2 regions of the Paenibacillus sp. FSL R5-0623 genome follow, and region 2 is predicted to be linked to the other one. Evidence: riboswitches for the same ligand, from Rfam matches in the RefSeq annotation. Region 2 holds a riboswitch; the other holds the start of a gene.
What was found. A riboswitch is a leader RNA that binds a small molecule or an ion and turns the genes downstream of it on or off. The one in region 2 is predicted to bind ZMP and ZTP.
Positions count from the first base shown of each region.

Region 1: linked by a shared signal. The riboswitch ahead of MKY92_RS27725 (TIGR01440 family protein) and the one ahead of MKY92_RS08265 (DJ-1/PfpI family protein) in region 2 are both predicted to bind ZMP and ZTP.

Region 1 is NZ_CP150233.1:6,326,460-6,336,876, reverse strand. Features, by position in the region: gene prfA (peptide chain release factor 1) at 1-552, shown strand, start outside; gene prmC (peptide chain release factor N(5)-glutamine methyltransferase) at 577-1,461, shown strand; gene MKY92_RS27755 (FtsW/RodA/SpoVE family cell cycle protein) at 1,547-2,767, shown strand; gene MKY92_RS27750 (FtsW/RodA/SpoVE family cell cycle protein) at 3,039-4,259, shown strand; gene spoIIR (stage II sporulation protein R) at 4,516-5,175, shown strand; gene MKY92_RS27740 (L-threonylcarbamoyladenylate synthase) at 5,357-6,595, shown strand; gene MKY92_RS27735 (manganese efflux pump MntP family protein) at 6,770-7,330, shown strand; gene MKY92_RS27730 (low molecular weight protein arginine phosphatase) at 7,389-7,961, shown strand; ZMP/ZTP riboswitch at 8,058-8,139, shown strand; gene MKY92_RS27725 (TIGR01440 family protein) at 8,281-8,874, shown strand; gene glyA (serine hydroxymethyltransferase) at 9,093-10,340, shown strand.
Region 2 is NZ_CP150233.1:1,776,747-1,787,163, reverse strand. Features, by position in the region: gene MKY92_RS08285 (SDR family NAD(P)-dependent oxidoreductase) at 165-929, opposite strand; gene MKY92_RS08280 (class I SAM-dependent methyltransferase) at 979-1,698, opposite strand; gene MKY92_RS08275 (VOC family protein) at 1,918-2,301, opposite strand; gene MKY92_RS08270 (GNAT family N-acetyltransferase) at 2,477-2,950, opposite strand; gene MKY92_RS08265 (DJ-1/PfpI family protein) at 2,962-3,564, opposite strand; ZMP/ZTP riboswitch at 3,625-3,706, opposite strand; gene MKY92_RS08260 (GNAT family N-acetyltransferase) at 3,757-4,272, opposite strand; gene MKY92_RS08255 (YfiT family bacillithiol transferase) at 4,307-4,831, opposite strand; gene MKY92_RS08250 (GNAT family N-acetyltransferase) at 4,880-5,419, opposite strand; gene MKY92_RS08245 (hypothetical protein) at 5,428-5,967, opposite strand; gene MKY92_RS08240 (hypothetical protein) at 5,989-6,429, opposite strand; gene MKY92_RS08235 (class I SAM-dependent methyltransferase) at 6,436-7,113, opposite strand; gene MKY92_RS08230 (sporulation protein) at 7,295-8,068, shown strand; gene MKY92_RS08225 (FAD-dependent oxidoreductase) at 8,210-9,574, shown strand; gene MKY92_RS08220 (hypothetical protein) at 9,666-9,950, opposite strand; gene MKY92_RS08215 (hypothetical protein) at 9,978-10,417, opposite strand, start outside.

The DNA of each region.
Region 1 (10,417 bases), 2.4 Mb from region 2:
AAAATGAAATATGAAAGTGGCGCACACCGTGTGCAGCGTATTCCAACAACCGAATCCGGCGGACGTATTCATACGTCAACTTCAACGGTTGCGGTTATGCCTGAAGCCGAAGATTTTGATATTGAAATTCATGACAAAGACATCCGTGTTGATACCTTCTGTTCCAGTGGTGCTGGTGGACAATCGGTTAATACCACAAAATCCGCAGTACGGGTAACGCACGTTCCAACGGGAATCGTGGCGACATGTCAGGATGGAAAATCACAGAACTCCAACAAGGAAAAAGCGTTGCAGGTTCTGCGTACACGTATCTTCGATATGAAACGTATGGAAGAGGAAGCAAAGATCTCTGTTGAGCGGAAGAGCAAAGTGGGAACAGGCGACCGCAGTGAGCGTATTCGTACGTACAATTTCCCGCAAAGCCGTGTGACGGATCACCGTATCGGTCTGACGATGCACAAGCTGGATCAGATCATGAACGGGGAGATTGAAGATATCTTGTCTGCACTGACGATTGCTCAGCAGACCGAGTTGATGGATAGAGGAGAATAATCTGTGACCCGCGCGCAGTTTGTCATGACGCCGGAACAGAGCTGTCGGGAAGCCTTCGTGGAGGCTTCCTCTTTTTTGGAGAAGTGCGGCGTGTACGAGCCGCAAAACAATGCTCGGCTGCTGCTGGAACATATACTCGGCGTTTATGGCGCCGCGTATTACATGATGCAGCCGGAGCCTTTTCCCAGCGAGCATCGCAGCCGCTGGGAGGACGCCGTCACGCGCAAGGCTGCGGGTGAGCCGGCGCAATACATTATCGGCAGCCAGGAATTCTATGGGCTGCTGTTCGAGGTCACGCCGGCCGTGCTGATTCCGCGGCCGGAGACCGAGCTGTTGGTCGAGGCTGTGCTGCGCGAAGCCGACCGCGTGTTTCCTGACGGCGCTCCGCTCGCCGTCGATATCGGCACGGGCAGTGGCGCCATCGCGGTGACGATGGCTTCACTGCGCCCGCGCTGGCAGGTCGGCGCCGGGGATCTCTCGGCGGCTGCCCTGCAAGTGGCCGCGCGGAACGCGGCCGCGAACGGGGTACAGATCGACTTCCGTGAAGGCGATCTGCTGGCCCCGTTCGCCGGGGCACGGGTGGATATCCTGGTGTCCAACCCGCCATACATCCCGGCGGCAGATATCGCCGGGTTACAGCAAGAGGTGCGCGATCATGAGCCGCGCATGGCATTGGACGGCGGTCCGGACGGGCTTGCACCGTACCGTATCATGCTGGAGCAGTTGGCGCTGTTGCCTGCGCCGCCGCAGATCATTGGTTTTGAGCTGGGCCAAGGGCAGGCTCGCGACATCGCAGCTCTGCTTGAATCGGCGGGACATTGGCCGGAAATTATCATTGTACCGGACCTTGCCGGAATCGAGCGGCATGTCCTGGGTGTTCGTACTTCGGAACAGGTGACGAAAATGTAAGGTTCCGCGGGTTTTCTTTTTGCCGTGAAATCCTCTACAATGAGATATACCGAAGATTTCTGAATGCTTGGGGGAACATAATTACATGCTGCACAAATTTAAAAAGATAGACTATTCTATCGTGTTTATACTGGTTATTCTGATGGTTATCAGTATTTTGTCGATTTACAGTACAACGTTTGGTCGTCCAAAGCTGGAGGGACTCCCGAAAAGTGCAGTGATCTTTTATATTTTGGGATTCGTAGTCTTTTTTGGGATGTCGATGATTAACTATAAATTCATAATCAAAAATTATTTATATATCTATGGCGTGGGGATGCTCCTGCTCATATTCGTTATGTTCTTTGGTAAGGAGTATTATGGTGCAAAAGGTTGGCTGTCCATCTTCGGGGTCAGTTTGCAGCCTGCTGAATTGTTCAAGTTATGCCTAATTGTGTTTTTATCGGCCTTTTTGGCCCGAAAGAAGAACCGTCCGCTCTATTTTGGACGTGACGTTATTCCGATTTCGCTCTGTGTTCTGCCGCCGTTACTACTCGTATTGCTTCAAAATGACTTGGGAAATGCATTAAGCTATGTAGTCATTCTTGTGGGCCTACTATGGATTGGTAACATTAAATTTACGCATGCTCTCATTGGCTTTATGATCGCAGTGGCTGCTTTTATCGGTGGTACACAGGCGTATATTCATTACCATGATGAGATTGTTAAATTTCTGAATGAAATTGGACGTTCGCACTGGGCGGATCGTTTTGACCCTTGGCTTGTACCAGAGCTGACCTCAAGAGATGTACTCTGGCAGACGTATAATGCAAAGCTTGCGATTGGTTCTGGTGGGATTACAGGCAAAGGCTATATGGAAGGCACGACGATTCAGTCAAATCGGGTGCCGCTGGCCTATGCTGACTCCATCTTTGTGCAGATTGGGGAAGAATTTGGTTTCATCGGTGCCTCGGTACTGCTTCTCCTGTACTTTATCCTGATTCACAGGCTTGTGCTGATTGCACTGGAGTGTAAGGATCGCGCGGGGCCTTATCTCATTGTTGGGATTATAGCGATGCTGCTTTACCAGATCTTTGTTAATATTGGTCCATTCATTGGTCTGATGCCGTTGACAGGGATTACGCTGCCGTTTATCAGTTCGGGTGGTACCTCCATTATGATCAACATGATCAGCATGGGTCTTGTAATGAGTATTAAGGTCCACACCGAAGAGAACGAGGATATTCTTGGCTCTGCGGAACAACCAAGTATTACCGATTTGGTGATGAAATTGCTAAGACGCAAGCCGTCGCAACAGGAGCAATAACGCTCTCGAATCAAACCGTGAAATAACACGTCAGATTTATGTATATAAGCTAGATAACTATAGAGCCCTGGAACAGACCAACCCAAGTTACATTGGGTGGATGTTTTGGGGTTTTTATTGTTTTTACGGTGTAAATTCAGGCCATTGAATAGTTCACTTTTTAGCCTGAAACGATCCTGATTTCCATTTTATCATCCATTTTTATACAATGGTAATATTGAGTTCAATTGGAAATGATAGAATGCTAGATTTCAGGGGGATGGACGGCGTCATGTTGAGAATGTTGAAAAAGATGGACGGTGTGATTCTTTTTGTAATGCTGTTGCTCATGATTATTAGTGTATTTGCGATTTATAGCGGAACGCAGACAGATGCCAACCTGGCGAATCACCATGTCAAAACGATGTATTTCTATGTGGCCGGGTTCATCGCGGTGCTTGTGATCGGGCTTGTGAATTACAAGTTATACGTGAAATATGCGTTTTATTTGTATGGCTTGGGGATCATCCTATTGATCCTTGCGAATGTCCTGGGCAGTTCGATCAATAATGCTAATGGCTGGCTGAAGCTGGGCGACAATTTTTCTTTTCAACCGGCAGAGCTGTTCAAGATGATTATGATCCTGTTCCTCGCCCATTTAATTGTGAAGAGGCAACGAAGCACGCTGGAGTTCTGGAGAGATATTGTGCCGATTGGCTGCTGGGCTTTTATTCCGTTTGCCCTTGTTATGGCTCAGAATGATTTGGGGAATGCGCTGGGGTATGTAGTAATTTTGGCTGCGGTATTCTGGATCGGAAATATGAGGCTGAAGCACGCATTGATTGCACTGGCGATTGTGGGAGTGACGTTTTTTGGCTTTGTTAAAGCTTATACCTTCTACCATGATGAAGTATTCACTTTTCTTGAGAAGATAAAACGTGAGCATTGGGCGGAGCGGATTGATCCTTGGCTTGTACCGGAAAAGGCTACCTCCAAAGCTTCCTGGCATACGAAAAATGCAGGTTTAGCCATCGGTTCAGGGGGCATCATCGGCAAAGGTTATTTGCAAGGAACATCCGTTCAGAGTGGACGAGTCCCCTATACGTATTCTGATTCCATTTTTGTTGTGATCGCAGAGGAGTTTGGCTTTGTTGGTGCATCCGTACTGATTCTGTTGTACTTTATCCTGATCCACCGTATGGTGCTGATTGCTCTGGCATGCAGAGATCGCGCGGGACCCGTCATCATTGTAGGTATTATCGGAATGTTGTTGTATCAAGTGTTTGAGAACGTGGGGGCGTTCCTCGGACTGATGCCACTCACAGGTATTACGTTACCGTTCATCAGTTACGGCGGCACCTCTTTGCTTATTAATATGGCTTGCATCGGTGTAGTCATGAGCATTAAGTTGTACGGGCAAGAAGAGGAGGATGAACTTCTGATCGGGGAGCAGCAACCCCCGTTGTCGGAACGTTTATGGAATATGCTCAAGAAAGAAAAAAGTGCTGTGTAACTGTTGAGTCGGTGTAGGTGAAAAGCGAAGCTGTGGAGTGTATAACGTGATCGTACTTAGAAATGAAGAGGTTGATTTGCCCTTTAACCAGGTGCAGATCAGCCTTTTTAGCATGACTGGTGAGTGAATGTAAATCATAGAATTGATTTAGTAGATTTATTGCAAATGATAGGTTTACTTCCGTCTCTACCGGGCATACTGATAGACATGAGAGAGTTGCAGGCAACGTGATCAGAGAGCCGAGGGGGAGAACGGAATGAGCAGAAGAATTGTAAAGCAAATTGGACTTATTATTGTATGTCTTATGATGATTATCATGATGTGGGAAGGTCAGAAAACGGATGCAGCTGTGGCGGCCACAGCAATTCCTGAACAATCGATTCGCTTGCGTATTCTAGCAAACTCGGATGCACCCGGAGATCAATTGGTGAAACGCGAGATTCGGGATGCTGTCGTTGCTCAGATGGGCGAGTGGGTAGCCGAACTGGAGAATCCGCAAAATCTGGATGAAGCGCGCAAGGTTATTCGTGAGCATTTGTCCGAGATTGAGAATAGAGTAGGAGAAGAGTTGGCCAGTCGTGGTTTAAATTATGAGTATCAGGTGGAGCTGGGTTCCGTTCCGTTCCCGACCAAGCTGTATGGGGGTACCGTCTATCCTGCCGGAGATTATGAAGCGGTTCGGATCACGCTGGGCGAAGGCAAAGGTCAGAACTGGTGGTGTGTGTTGTTCCCGCCGCTGTGCTTCATTGATGCAGGGACTGGGGATGCACTGGCGAAACCTTCAACGGTATCGGCCGCAGCTGCTGAACCAGGAGATGCCGAGGCATCTGTGCAGGGAGATACACCGGAAGCGAGATTCTTTCTGTGGGATATGGCCGTGAAACTGTGGAGTTGGGTAACTGGATTATTCGCATAACAACGTATTTATACTACAAAAAAGGGAGACTTCTATTCATGGAGCTGCCCTTTTGATATGAATTAGTGGTGAAATTCCGAGCGAAGTATGAAGGGCATCCGAGTTGGGACAGGTATGTTATAATTACTTATATTGAATATGGATAGGAAGTAACCTACTTGAAGTTTAGGAATGATGATATATGAGCAAAGAAAACGAACCATTGCAACACACCTCTGAGATGAGGGATGGTAGAGAAGATCGTGATATGAAAGCTCCGGGAGAGCTGGTCACTGAGATGTGGGATGTACGCGTCTTGGTGAGCGCTGAGAACGATCACGGAATGGGTAATAATGAGTGGTTGGATGTGAAAAAGGGGAGCGCCGATCAACAGGCGCTCGCCGACTTGCAGGCTGCCGCAACCTGCATTCGTCAAGGTCAGACGGTGGCTTTTCCGACCGAGACGGTCTATGGCCTGGGTGCCGATGCGCGTAGCACAGCAGCCGTCGAGGCTGTATTTGTCGCCAAAGGCCGACCTTCCGACAATCCACTGATCGTGCATATCGCGCACCGTGACCAGTTGGATACGCTGGTCACGGAAGTGAACGAAACGGCGGAAGCGCTGATGGCGGCCTTCTGGCCGGGACCACTGACGCTGGTGCTGCCCGTTAGGCCGGGGGCAGTGTCACCACGTGTCACCGCCGGTCTGGACACGGTGGCCGTGCGCATGCCGGACCATCCGGTGGCCTTGCAGTTGATCGCGGCGGCGGCATGCCCTGTGGCTGCGCCAAGCGCCAACCGCTCCGGGCGGCCAAGTCCGACACTCGCGTCTCATGTACGCGAGGATCTGGATGGCCGCATCGGTGGCATTGTGGACGGCGGCCCCACCGGGGTGGGCGTCGAGTCCACAGTTGTGCAAGTCGGTGACGACGATACCGTCACCATCCTGCGCCCTGGCGGCATTACGGCGGAACAACTGTCCGCCGTTGCCGCCCGTGTCGCCACGGACCCCGCGCTACTCGCGGAGGGGGCCGATGGCGTGGGCAGCCCGGCGCCGCGCTCGCCGGGCATGAAGTACACGCACTACGCACCCACAGGGGCGCTGTGCGTGGTGGAGGGGCCGCCCGCAGCGGTGGCGGCCTGGATCAGCGCCGCCCTCGCAGAGGCGGCGCAGCGCGGAGAGCGCACCGCGGTGCTGGCGTTCGCCGAGCACGCGGAGCAGTACCGCGCCGATGCCGTGTTCTCGCTGGGAGACGCCAGCGAGCTGGAAGAAGCAGCGCGCCGGCTATACGCCGCGCTGCGCAGCTGCGATGAGCAAGGCGCCACATATATAGTGGCTGAAGCCTGCTCACGCGAAGGGCTGGGAGCAGCCGTCATGAATCGGCTGCTCAAGGCTGCAGGTAACCAACTCATACAAGTTGGCAACCAGCAACCCTCTTAATCTCTCCTGATCATATCTCAGGAGAGTTGCTTAACTTTTTCCGAAACAAAATCAAGATTCTATAAAGCCGGCATCCAACCATAGATCCGTCACCGTTTGCCTTTCATCGGTCATGTTTAGGTCCTTGTCCGCATATCGTGTACAAGAACCTTTACGTGACTTGGGGGTATGGGGATGTGGGATGTGTCTGCCCATGTTGGGCAGTTTGTAACCATTTTGATCATGGCTATTGCGCTTGGCCTCGATGCGTTCTCACTCGGAATCGGAATTGGCATGAAGGGCATTCGGCTGCGGGATGTATTGCGAATCAGTATTGTAACTGCGCTGTTTCATATCATCATGCCGCTCATCGGCATGTATATGGGCAAATACGTCAGCTCCCTGCTCGGTGACATTACGACGTATGCGGCAGGTGGATTGCTTGTTTTGCTGGGTGCTCATATGATTCTGAATGCATTCCGTGAAGGCGATACCAAGCTGGTGGACCACCGTTCCCTGCTCGGCGTTGTTTTGTTCTCCCTCAGCGTAAGTGTGGATTCGTTCTCCGTTGGCGTTTCCTTAGGGATGTTTAGCAGTGATCTGATATTGACCGTACTTGCTTTCGGTGTTTGTGGCGGGGTGATGTCGGTTATGGGTCTGCTATTAGGCCGTCGGGTGAGCCAGAATCTTGGGGATTACGGCGAAGCTATTGGTGGCGCAATCTTGCTTGCGTTTGGACTTTTGTTTATATTTTAGAATAAAACTTGAGATATCATATCATTCGCATCATATGTAAAATGGGGAGGCTAACACAATGAAACATATTTTATTCGTATGTACAGGAAATACGTGCCGCAGCCCCATGGCAGAGGGGCTTTTGAGAAAATTGGCATCGGAGCGCGGCATTCAGGTAGAGGTTCGTTCCGCAGGTGTGGCAGCAACATCGGGTATGCCGATTTCCCGCCATGCTGAAGCAGTTCTGAGAGATCATAACGTTGAAGGTCCACCTCATTCCACACAGCTTAGCGCTAACCTGGTAGGTTGGGCTGATCTGGTTCTTACATTAACACGGAGTCATAAGCAGCATGTCATGCAGGTTTTTCCCGATTCAGTCCACAAAACTTATACATTGAAAGAATATGTGGAGGATGATGAACAGGTATTAAGTGATGTTCAGGAGTTGGACAGCCTGTTTGCAACGCTTGAAATGAAACGTGCCCTTGGGCAAGAGATCTTGGCATCGGAGCGTGAGCGAGCCATTGAGATCAGACAACGAATTCCAAGTTTCGACATCTCCGATCCGTTTGGGGGAAGTCGTGATGATTACAATATAGCTGCAGCTGAGATTCGGACGGCGTTGGACCGGCTTTTGGATAAGCTGGGTTAAATCTGATCCTGCGGGGCAGGTTATAGAAATAGGACACGTGATGTAAATTAACCGTTGATTTTAGCCGCGGGTTGTTTTATGATGAAGGGGAAAACAGGGATCCGGTGTAACTGGCGACGAAGTGGGCATAACCACGATGGAGCACCGGAACAAACGGCCGGTCGCCTGGGCAAAAGAGCAATTCTGCGTTACCCGCAGACTGCTCTTTTTTTCGTCTTTCATCTGATTATTCGCTATAATAGTACCTGAGATGCCGTGCAAGAATACGAAGGACAGCCAAGAGAAAGCAGGCATGATTTTATCGGGAGGCGATGATAGGATGACTATAGAGTTAGATTCGGAACAACCCGGATTGCAGGAACAGACCGCGTCTATTCTGCATGAACTGGCGCTTGCCGGACAGCTTGGACCTGGACAGATCGTTGTGATCGGTACAAGCACAAGTGAAGTCGCAGGCGCTCGGATTGGTACGAGTGGTGCCATTGAAGTGGCACAGCAGCTTCTTGCGGGTATACGCGAGGTGCAGGAGGAGTTCGGTTTTGACACGGTATTCCAATGTTGTGAGCATCTGAACCGTGCGCTGGTAATGGAGCGTTCTGTGCTTACTCGACTTGGATTGACCGAGGTTGGCGCAGTACCCGTGCCCAAAGCCGGAGGTTCCATGGCATCCGCAGCATATCGTTCGCTGACCGATCCATGCCTGGCTGAACATGTGCAGGCCCATGCTGGCCTGGACATTGGGGAGACGATGATTGGGATGCATCTCCAGCATGTAGCCGTACCCTATCGCACAGCGCTCCGCTATGTTGGAGATGCTCGTGTAACCACAGCGTTGACTCGTCCGAAGTTGATTGGCGGCGAACGCGCGGTGTATCGTATGGAAGAACAACCAGATTCGACATTTTGTGACTAACATATAAAGCAAGACTAATTGGGTTACACTCCTGACTTTGATTGCATCACCATCTTCCGATCGCTGTTATCCCCAGATTTTTTTATTCCCTATTTAAAGGGGAAATCCGGTGATAAAGGCGACCACTTCGTTTCTTCAGATTGGTGTTGCACTCGCCGTTTTCGTGTAAACATTAGTTTCACTTTATAACTTCACTTATACCTGGGAGGAATTTAATCATGGAACAATTGCGCAAGAATGACCCGGCAGTACTGGAAGCGATGAATCTTGAACTGAAACGTCAACAGAACAACATCGAACTGATCGCATCCGAGAACATCGTAAGTGAAGCAGTAATCGAAGCAATGGGATCTGTTCTGACCAACAAGTACGCTGAAGGATATCCAGGTAAACGTTACTATGGCGGTTGTGAGCATGTGGACATCGTTGAAGACATCGCGCGTGATCGTGCAAAAGAATTGTTCGGAGCAGAACACGTGAATGTTCAACCTCACTCCGGTGCACAAGCGAACATGGCAGTTTATCTTGCAGCGTTGAAACCTGGTGATACTGTACTTGGTATGAACCTTGCCCATGGTGGACACCTCACACACGGTAGCCCGGTTAACGCATCTGGTTTGCTGTACAACTTTGTAGCATACGGCGTACAGGAAGATACATTCTTGATTGATTATGATGAAGTACGCAAAGCGGCTTTCAAACACCGCCCTCGTCTGATCGTTGCAGGTGCAAGTGCATATCCACGTACCATTGATTTTGAAAAGCTGGCTTCCATCGCCAATGATGTAGGCGCTTTGTTCATGGTGGACATGGCTCACATCGCAGGACTGGTTGCTGCTGGTTTGCATCCAAACCCGGTTCCACATGCGCATTTCGTAACAACAACTACACACAAAACGCTGCGTGGACCTCGTGGTGGTATGATTCTGTGCCGCAAAGCGTGGGCAGCAGCGATTGATAAAGCGGTATTCCCAGGTTCCCAAGGTGGACCTCTGATGCACGTGATCGCTTCCAAAGCGGTAGCATTCGGAGAAGCTTTGCAACCTTCATTTAAAACATATGCACAGAACGTTGTGAAAAACGCACAGGTTCTGGCTGAAACACTGATCGCTGAAGGATTGAACATCGTATCCGGTGGTACAGATAACCACTTGATGCTGATCGACACACGCAGTGTGAACATCACAGGTAAGGAAGCTGAGCATGTGCTTGATTCCATCGGTATTACCGTGAACAAAAATGCAATTCCATTCGACCCTACAAGCCCGTTTGTGACGAGCGGTATCCGAATTGGTACACCTGCTGCAACTTCCCGTGGCATGAACGAAGAAGCGATGGTAGCGATTGGTAAGATCATTGCCAAAACGCTGAAAAATCCAAAAGATACAGCGAAGCTGGATGAAGCCCGTGCAGAAGTGACTGCACTGACAGACCAATTCCCGCTCTATACAGATCTTAAATACTAAAAAACTTTGCTCATGGTGTTTGTATTTGAGTTTTTCAATGTAAACACTCGGACGGAGCAAACCGAAAGAACCTGAAG
Region 2 (10,417 bases):
AGGTTGAATAAGGTAATCAGACTCCATTGTTGCATGATCACCTTTACCGTTACGAATCGTACTTCCGATCGCTGTTACCAGTGTACAGGGAAATTGGGCTTATATCAAAAAGGTATCCATACTTATTACTTCACAAGAAAACAGGCAAAACGAAGTATACGATATTAACTCTCGGTGGAGTGTATAACATGGCTTGCATCACTGTGTTCATCGATCCGCTCGATCAACTGCTTCGCTACATCTTGTGGCGATCTTAATTGTCCTGTTTCATATACTTGATTGAACATACCCGCAAGGGCGAACTCCTCTGCACTTTTGCCTCGTGCAACAGCCTGCAATTCCGTATCGACCATCCCCGGATCAAAAACAATAATCTCAACAGGGTTCTGTTGGCCCGTTTGCTCCAGAGATACACATTGGGTAAACATGTTCATGCCTGCCTTGGATGTACAGTACACTGCCATTGAAGGCGCGGGATAACTTCCCGAGCCCGATGAAAGATTAACAATTTTACGTCTGGCGGACAGGTGATTTGTTTGTTGAATAAAAGATGAACTCAATATCATTGGCGCTGCGAGGCTGATGTTAAGACTCTGACTTATCTCTGCCGCACTACACTGATCGATAGGTCTTAGTGGCTCCAGCATCGCTGCATTATTAATGAGTCCAATGAATTCAGCTTCCTGAGACGGAATTTCGTCCAATATGCGTGTAATCAAATCATCGATCCCATTCAGGTCGGCAAGATCGTACTGAACATGGCGGTAACGTCCGCTCCATTCCTCGCCTGATTCCAACAGATCCGAACCCCCGCGTGAAATACCGTAAACGTAATCCCCCTTAGCCAATAATAACTCTGCAAGTTGTAAACCGATCCCTTTGGATGTGCCTGTAATGATAAAGTGTCTTCTTCCTGTTACCGTTCCCATTCCGATACACTCCTCCTCTATCTTCAATCGATCATATCCCCATATAAGCTTATGAATCTAACTTTCTCCACAACGTGGCCCACAGAAAAGGTACACCAAAACACGGTTCTTGCTGCTCCATCGCCTTCATCGCACGGAATTCGACACAATCAAAGCCATCTTCCAGCATGTAGCGAAGCTTCTCCTCCGTGAACGCAAGACCACCTCGCATCGACTTCTCTTGATACACCTGCCAATCATTCATAACGATCTCAGGCCCACCAATATCGCCATAACCAGGAGCAAAACAAGTCATTCCAAAGTATCCTCCAGGCCGGAGTGCATTGTGGACCATCTCTATGTAGGGAATGCGCTGATGTGGCAACAGATGATGCAGACAACCCGAGTCGTAGACAAGATCATATTCTTGCTCTGGGGACAATTCGAACACAGATCGACATTCAAAATGCACGTCCAGTTTCTCTTTTGCCGCCCTCTCCTTAGCCCAAGCAATACCTGTCTCTGAAAGATCATAAGCATCTACCTGATATCCTTGGCGGGTTAAATACAACGCATTTCTGCCCGGGCCACACCCCAGTTCCAGTGCCTTGCCACCACTTAGCACACCTGCGTTCACATGTGCTACCAGATTCTCATCCGGTTTGTTTGGGAAAAAGGGGATGGGTCTGTTCCGATCCTCATAGAAAGGTTCCCAAAACTGCTTGGCAGATCTGAAGTCCGCATCGAGCATATCATATAGATCCTGTACACTTTTAATCGTCTTTTCCACAACCACATTCCTCCTTAATCGCTCCATCCAAACCTTCATTTCCGACTATTCATTCCTCGTCATTTTCAATAAATCAGCCACACTCTATTATAACATTTTTACCCAGTAATTCTCTATTTTCCTTGCATGTTTCTACTCCAAAACATAAGCGTTTTCCCAACAAAAAACGACCGACATGATTGTCGATCGCTTACAGGCATAGCGGTTTTGAATTGTAACTTACTTCGCCCGTTCCAAAACTGCAAAGTAATTTCCTTCATTATCAGCAAAGTTGAAAACACGCCCCGTTGGCATCTCGACTATCTCTCCGACCGTTACATGTTTACCAGACAAGTCGGCATATAACTGATCCAGATTATCGGTGAAGAACATTAACGAAGGTGTGCCCAGATTTACACCCGCCGACATCCGTTCGACGAACTCTTTGTCATGGAGAATAATACTCGTCTGCGAGTCTGGGGTAGGCGCAATCTCAATCCATCTCATGCCCTCGTCAAGGTTTACTTCATCCACAATGTGGAATCCAGCGACTTCAGTCCAAAATGCCAGTGATTCATCTTGATTATTGACATACAACATAATCTGGCCGACTTTGCTAAACATGGATCAATCACTCCTCTGATCATCTAATCTCTCAACATCCTGCTTATCATTCCTCAAATTCCAATAGAGTATAACATGCAAGACCGCTTTTTGATCATCTTTCTTTGCAAGTTCATGCAACTTAAACTGAAGTACACTTTTATGTTTCCACTACAATTAGTCTTTTGAAGTCCCCTTATAATGTTTTAACAAGTGAAAGTCTATGAAGCCCCGAGGTATAATAATTCATATCGACACCTTCTTTTTGAAAATTCATTCGTTCATAAAATACAAGCGCTGCTTCATTTTCTTCATGATCAAGTGTGTAAAGCATGACATCATCACTACCGAATTCAGCTATTTTTATACATATTTTTGTAATTAGTCCACGTGCTACTCCCTGTCGAAGGTGTGATTTGCATGTAACAACGCCAACGATTTCATACCGGTTAACAGTAGACTGAAAGATATAACCAGCATGACCTATGACAACATCTGCTTCGTCAACCATGACATAATAAGCACTGATACGTTCATCCGTCATTTTTAAAAATGAATCCCAGCGTGCAGGATACTGATCGCGTATAAACGAAGGAAATTGAAAATGATGATCCGTCATCATTTTCAGCACCGCTGGCTGATCAATCGCTTGAAAAAGGCGAATAGTCATCTTTTTATCCCCTACCCTTTAGTGTGCATGTAGACATCTTTTAAATTACCAGCTTCATAATATGGATACTCTAGTTTTTGTTGAACTTGAAGGACGATCTCCGTAGACGTTAACATTTCGACCAAATATAATCCCAGGTCAATGGAAGCCGTAACCCCCGCACCAGTTACCGTATTACCATCACGCACTACACGCGCTGAGATTACTTCTGCACAATAAGGAGTCAATAAATCATAAGCAGATGAGTTGGTAGTAGCCCTTTTTCCATTCAGGAAACCTGCTGCTCCCAACAGTAAAGCCCCGGTACAAATAGATATTTTATAAGTGACATTTTCTGCCGTTCGGACCCATCGCATAAAATCCTCATCAAATCGAAGCGTTCTAGTTGATAATCCACCAGGAAAAAATACTAGGTCAAAATCCCCTAGATGAGGTAATACTGCATCGGATTTCATTTTCAGCCCACGGTCATCCGAAATTTCCTCCTTATCTGCGCAGAATGTCCATGATACGTTTTCCTTTACTTTCAGAATCGCTAGCCAAGTCACAGCTTCATAAAATCCAGCTAAATCCATGCTTGTCATTCCATCAAATAAAACAAACGCCATTTTCATTGCCGCCACCAGTCCTTTCGTTCCCTAAATAATAAATAAAGTGTTTGATCAAAAGATCAAACACTTTGCCCAGGCGTACGGCATATAATATATGTGCTCCCTCGTGGTTCACTCCACGTTTACGCCAGTCACACATAACAGATATTTACAACTAATATACATGACATCTTTCATATTGTATATATTATGAAATTATTGCATGGCTTTTAACTTCTTCGTAAGATATAGTACAACATCGTCGTCCATAATTGTTTCTTCACCCGGCTGAATGTAATGATCATGTTTGTGTACACCGTGACCGTCTGGTATGTACCCGCGATGGGCATATAGAACTTGCGCTTTGCCATAATCTGAAAACACACCTACACCAATGCCTGCAACATCCGTTCGTTCCAGAATAACTTCCTCTGCTCGGTCCATCAACCGTGAACCAATACCTTGGCGCTGGAACTTCATCAACACATTAAAATCGTTAATTTCGGGAATACCTTGTTCCCTGAAAGACGGGTAGCTGGAATACCACAATACATTCACGTATCCGGCAAATTCTCCATTCAACTCGGCTACCAAGGTTAAGCGTTCCCCATTCTGTTGTTCAGCCAAGTAATGAGTATACTGCTCAGCAAATCTCCCCCAACCCTGCTCCTGAAACGCCTTTGATATGATTGCAGGATCGCTCTCATTTAATAGTCTGATATGTACATTCATTGATAATTTCTCCTCAACAAGATATTTTTTCTAGCTATATTCCCAGCCGATCCCGAAGCGATGTGATGTGAGCAACATGGTGTTTGCCATGCCAAGCATACATGCCCAGATTGTAATCCAGTCTTGTCGTTTCTTTCGATGAGGGATGATAAAATTGTTTGGCATAATCTGCATCTGTCAACGCGTTTAACAGAAACACCCAACGACGATGGAGGGCATCCAGAATCTGAAGCGAGAATTCAACATCTAGGTCTCTTGAATCACTCAGTTCAGCCCAGCGCTCTTCATAATAAGGTCGAATCGTAGGTGTATCCTCTGTCAGTGCCAACTTGAAACGTATCATACTGTTCATATGGCTATCTGCCATGTGGTGAATGACCTGTTTGAGCATCCATCCACCTTCTCGATACGGCAGACTTAATTGCTCTTCACTTAGTCCCTTTACCGCTTCTCGTGCGCGTTCAGGCAACTCAGCAATGTCCCGAATCCACTGCTCTCTCTGCGCGGGCGTAACTTCACCCGTGTGTACAAATGGTCCTATTGGAAATCTTTCATCCATCCAATATTCCTCCTTGTTTGTATGATTCGAAATAACTTTAAACAGGATCTACAGGGTATATTCCATAAGCCAACAATCTCGCATCTGTCCTTCATGCTGCTCATGTTTCTCCAACAGCTTAATCTTTTGGAAACCACATTTCTCATAACAGGATATCGCTCGCAAGTTCCAGGATTGAGGGTCCATAACCACTTTACGGGCTTGTTGTTCATTAATCAGATAAGCCAGCATGGACTGCATCAACCGTGTACCAATGCCTTTATTCCAGTAGTCTGCCTCACCAATAAACTGATCCGTTCCATAGATGATCTCATCCGTGTCTCCATAACCATACTCCGTTCGTTCTTCTTCCTCAAGCTTATAGAACTGAATGTATCCAATCGGATGTCCTCCATATTCAACGATACAACGAGTAGCATCATCTTTCTGATTGTAAAAATGCTCTCTCACCTGTTCCAGGTCATGCGGCCGATCACGCCCTTCATAGTATTGAAGAACTTCCGGGTCTGACAGCCACTTCACCAGATGTTGTTCATCTTCTGTTTCCAAGAAACGTACGGTAATTTCATTCGATTCATATACATTCATCATTCGGATTACTCCTTATTGATCTCCAGATTCTCACCCGTAACCCAACTCAGATCCTTCCCTAACAAATGCTCGTTGTGAACATAATACACCATGGGATTCTCAAGCGGTTGAGTCGTTCCATCCGAAGATCTGAGCGTTAACCGCAACTTGTAGCTCCCTATCTCATCAGGTATCGCAAATCCTATCAGATTATCAGCTGAGTTCATGGTTTTCCCCTGCGCCTTAAGATACTTTTCCAGAATGACTTGATCAAGATAGGAGCTGCCGACAGACGAAGGCATGTACCACGCATCATCTTGTTCTTCAGTGAATGTGACCCCTTCCCATCCAGGGACAACAGGATACACCATATGTCGATCCTTGTCTTCTCTTTTTCGCGTTATCTCTAACTCTACCTCAACTGCGTCCGTATCAATCTGCCTGATTGTACCTGCCATCACAACATCCTGTGCACTCACACTTGGAATAACATAGCTGTATATGAGCAGAGTCACCAAGAGGATTATCGTTATTCCCGTAGTCCAAAATATTGTACTTTTACGCATCTGTCTGATCCTCCCGTCTGGTTAATCATACTTCTGGAGTAGCTCCTTCTCTGTTAAAGATTGAGTTAACCTATCCAACTCAGGTGATGCCGTCCAATCACTGGAGGTATTCAATCCATGCTTGATGGTATGTATCGCGCTATGTGCAGACATGTATATATTATGGTGGATTCCAGGTTGGACAATGATGTGCTCTCCTGCACGCATCACTCGAATCGAAAACATCTGATCGTCTCCATAACTGGCATACGCAATCCATCCGGTTTGCACCACATAAAACTCCGTTAAGTTGATATGTACATGACTGTTTTGCCATGCTCCGTGGGGAGAGGCAACAGTTCTACAATAATAACTGCCATCTTCTGCTATCATTTTATATTTTTGTTCCCCGTTCGCCATCTGTTCGAAGCTGGTTTTGACACCCGTTTCACCATATTTCTGTTCTGAAAATTCTGTGTTCAATCGGCTTCAACTCCTTATGGCCTGCCAAATATACTTGCATTCTCTTACAGCAATTCTACCATCAACCTGGTTCTCCTTCAGCTTGACTTCCAGCTGTTCCCGGTACTCAGGCTGTGTATAATCCGGGTTTCCGGGGATATCGGAGAGAAAGATGGCAAACTCTTTTTCATCTGAGAAAATCATAAGTGCCTCGTTATATTCCTCAATCTTGATCTCCTTAAATGCATTTCTCTCCAAACGCTCACGTACCTTTGTTATATCCGTATGAATACCAATCATGACTCCACCCTTTTGCAGCAATCTCCCATGCTCAATAATGGAAGTTGGACCTCTGCGATCATAGATCAGACCAAATTGCTTATCTTCAAATGGCATCTTTTCTTTTGTGCTGACACAGACAAATTCCACAGTTGTTATCGTGCTTGAATGAAGACTGTTTTGGGCTATCTTTATCATCTCTTCCGAATTATCAAACCCCATAATGTGATCGGTATGTTCCGACATTTTCAACGTAAACTCCCCATGTCCACAGCCTGCATCGAGCACGGATGTATACTGAGGCAGAAGCTTAATCAACCGCTCTTCAAAAATATCTTCAGCAGAGTTACCGTCCAGCGTATATAAAGCTCTACCCTTGTATCCTCCATTACGTCGTGCAATCATATCGTACCATTCCATGCTCATAGAGTTCCTCCTGACAAAAAATCCCTTTATTTAAACATTCGACATAGGTACGTCGATTCTCCTGTTTGGATATGCGATATATCTTTGCTAAAATATGAAACGCTTCTCTTCCAGCTTCCGTATTAAGGTCGAAGCCGTATGTATTCCATATAATAAACCATCTGATCTGGAGGTTGAGCGCATGTCATTTTTCAAGAAAGTGTTAGCCAGTGTAGGTGTTGGAGCAGCCAAAGTGAATACAGAATTGCATACACCAGAGGTCACGCCTGGAGGAATCATCTCGGGGGTTGTGTACATTGAAGGTGGAGAAGTGGAACAGAACGTAGATCGAATCTATCTTTCAATCAAAACCCATTACATACGGGAGCGCGATGATCGTAAAGTAAAAGAAACAGCCGTTATAGCCAAATATTTGCTCACCGAAGGTTTCACATTACAGCCTGGAGCCAAATTGGAGAAAGACTTCTCATTTGACTTACCAGAAAACCTGCCTATTACGCTACATCGTGCAGAGGTATGGGTAGAAACGGGCCTTGATATTTCAAGTGCTGTAGACCCCTCAGACCGGGACAGACTGCATGTTGTTCCTACCAAAGACATGAACACCGTGCTCGATGCAATGGATATCCTCGGCTTCAAACTGCGTGAAGTGACCAATGACTACGCGCCAAAGCTGGGCGGCAATCTGCCATTTGTTCAGGAATTCGAATATGTACCAACAAACAAATTCCGTGGGCATCTGGATGAGTTGGAAGTCATGTTCTATCCGATGGGCGATTCACTGGAGCTGCTATTACAGATCGACCGCCGCGCTCGTGGACTCAGTGGAATGTTCTCGGAAGCGATGGGCACGGATGAGAGTTTCGTCCGCCTGCATCTGTATGAAAGACATCTGGCGCGGGGTGCGCATTCTGTTGCTCAAGGACTGGAAGAAATCATTTCCAAACATATCTGATTGTCATCTGTACCAACAGCTCTTTGGCACATTCGTGTCAAAGAGCTGTTTTTGTACTACGATAACTCGATCTCAATCATGTATAGAAGCTTTTTGGACAGGAATTAATGGGTATATTAGATATAAAAGGAGGGAATATGATTGTCTACACAACCCAACAATTCTCAGATGAACAAAGATCGAATTATTGTCATCGGTGCAGGGCTCGCAGGTTTGAGTTGTGCCTTTGAACTTGTAGAACAGGGAAAGTCTGTACTGGTCCTCGAAGCTGCCCCCTATGTAGGCGGACGCACAGGGAACTGGAATGAGCGGGGAATGGAGGTGGAGTCCGGGTTCCACAAATTCATTGGATATTACAAAGCACTGCCAGATCTGCTTGAACGTGCTGGCATTGACCTTGATGATATGTTGGTATGGGAAACCACGATGGAAGTCCGTCACCCAAATGTCGATGAGCATGGTGAATTCGGACTTGACGTTATTCATGCTCCCCTCAAAACACTATCAGGTGTTCTGGGAAACAATAATTTCATCACGCCAGCCGACAAGGCTTCACTTATTCCTTTTTTAGCTGCTGGCTTCAAGGAGTGTGTATCCAGCCCCGAGGAACTCGATTCAATATCGGTACTTGATTTTGCGAATCAGCATGGGGTAAGCGAACAGGCTCTGCAACGAATCGTTGAACCGTTATCTTCAGGCATTTTTTTCATGCCACTTGAAAAATATTCTGCGTATGCCTTCTTTGGCCTGTTCCTGCCGGGTATTCCTCGGATTCATAAAATGCGAATTGGTGCCTTTACTGGCGGTATGACGGATGTCATGTGTGCGCCTTTGGCTGCTGCCATCACGCAAAAAGGGGGACAAGTACGAATCAACGCCCCAGTAATCCGACTGCTCTATGATCAGGAAGGTCTGAAGGGGGTTGAACTGGAAAATGGTGAACAGCTCTCCGCTACACGTGTTGTTGTAGCTACCAATATCCGACGTTCCCAACAATTACTTGAAGAGCACTTCAGTGAACATGAATGGTTTCAGCCCTTTTTGAGTCTGGACGCCATGCCACATGTTACAGCACAGTTCGAATCAGAACTGCCACTCCTTCCCGAGGACCGTACAACCTTTGGGCCAGGCACCGACATCGGTTCATTTGGGGAGCAATCCCGAACAACGTTTCGCGGGCAGCCCGGCAGAGCTTCAATCATTCTGGTTAATCCCGACGAACTCATTGATTTGCCTGATGAGGAAGTATGGGAGCGTACCAAACAAGGGTTGGTCGATATCGGACTGGCCGAAGGTGTGTCTTCCGTAACGGATTACCGGATTGTTCGGGGGAATGAGAATTTTTATCGGATCTCACCAGGCAATGAGCCCAAGCGACCCGAACAAGTGACTCCAATTCAAGGGTTATACCTCGCTGGGGATTATACTAAACAGCCCATGTTCACCACAATGGAAGGTGCTGTGATATCTGGTCAGAAGGCTGCGGCCGGCATTCTTAATATATGAGGATAACGAAAAGCAGCCCTATTATCAGTGATCTGACAATAAGGGCTCTTTTTAGTGTATAAAGAAATATGTGTTACGAGATTACTATCGACTAGGGGCGCTGCTTCCGCTGCTGGAATTGTGAGCGGATAACATAATAAGCAGTTGCAAACAGGATAACTGCGCCTATGCCAACGATTATCATGGAAGAATCCCACCGAACAATAGTTCCAAAAGCAACCTTGGATTGCAGTGGGGTACCCGAAGAAGCGGTGTTTGTCAGATCAGGTACGTAATTCATGGTCATGATCATGCCTTGAACGACATTCCAAGCTGCAAAACCAATGATGAATAACAGGGTAACCAGAACGGATTCCATCGCTAATCGTTTGTTCATGCTTGTCATTTATCTCCTTTTCCCAATTCAATTAGACAAGATGTGCTGCATTTCCTGTTTTAAACGATCTTTATTTTCATCCACATATTGATACAGAAAGTCGAAGCTTTCTTCGTTATCCGATTGCATGCTCAAATTCGCGGCTTCCAGTTCAATCTGCTGCAATACCTCATGAATCTGTTCCCCGTGTGTTTGCAGGCTTGTCGTGATGTCATCTTCGGACAGGCCATTCACATTATCTCGTAATTGCCCGTGCGTTACACCGCTTTCGGACAACATCTGCTCTATCTTCTTCAGGATCACGGCATCTGCATCATTGCCGATCCGCTCCATAGCTGTTATCGTCTCACCCAGATACTGTCCGCTGACATTCTCAAGGAAACCGGTCATCCCGTTCATGGACAGCTCGGTATCCAGATCAATGATTAGAATGATATCTCTCAATACTTGCGGAAGTTCCGGCCCAC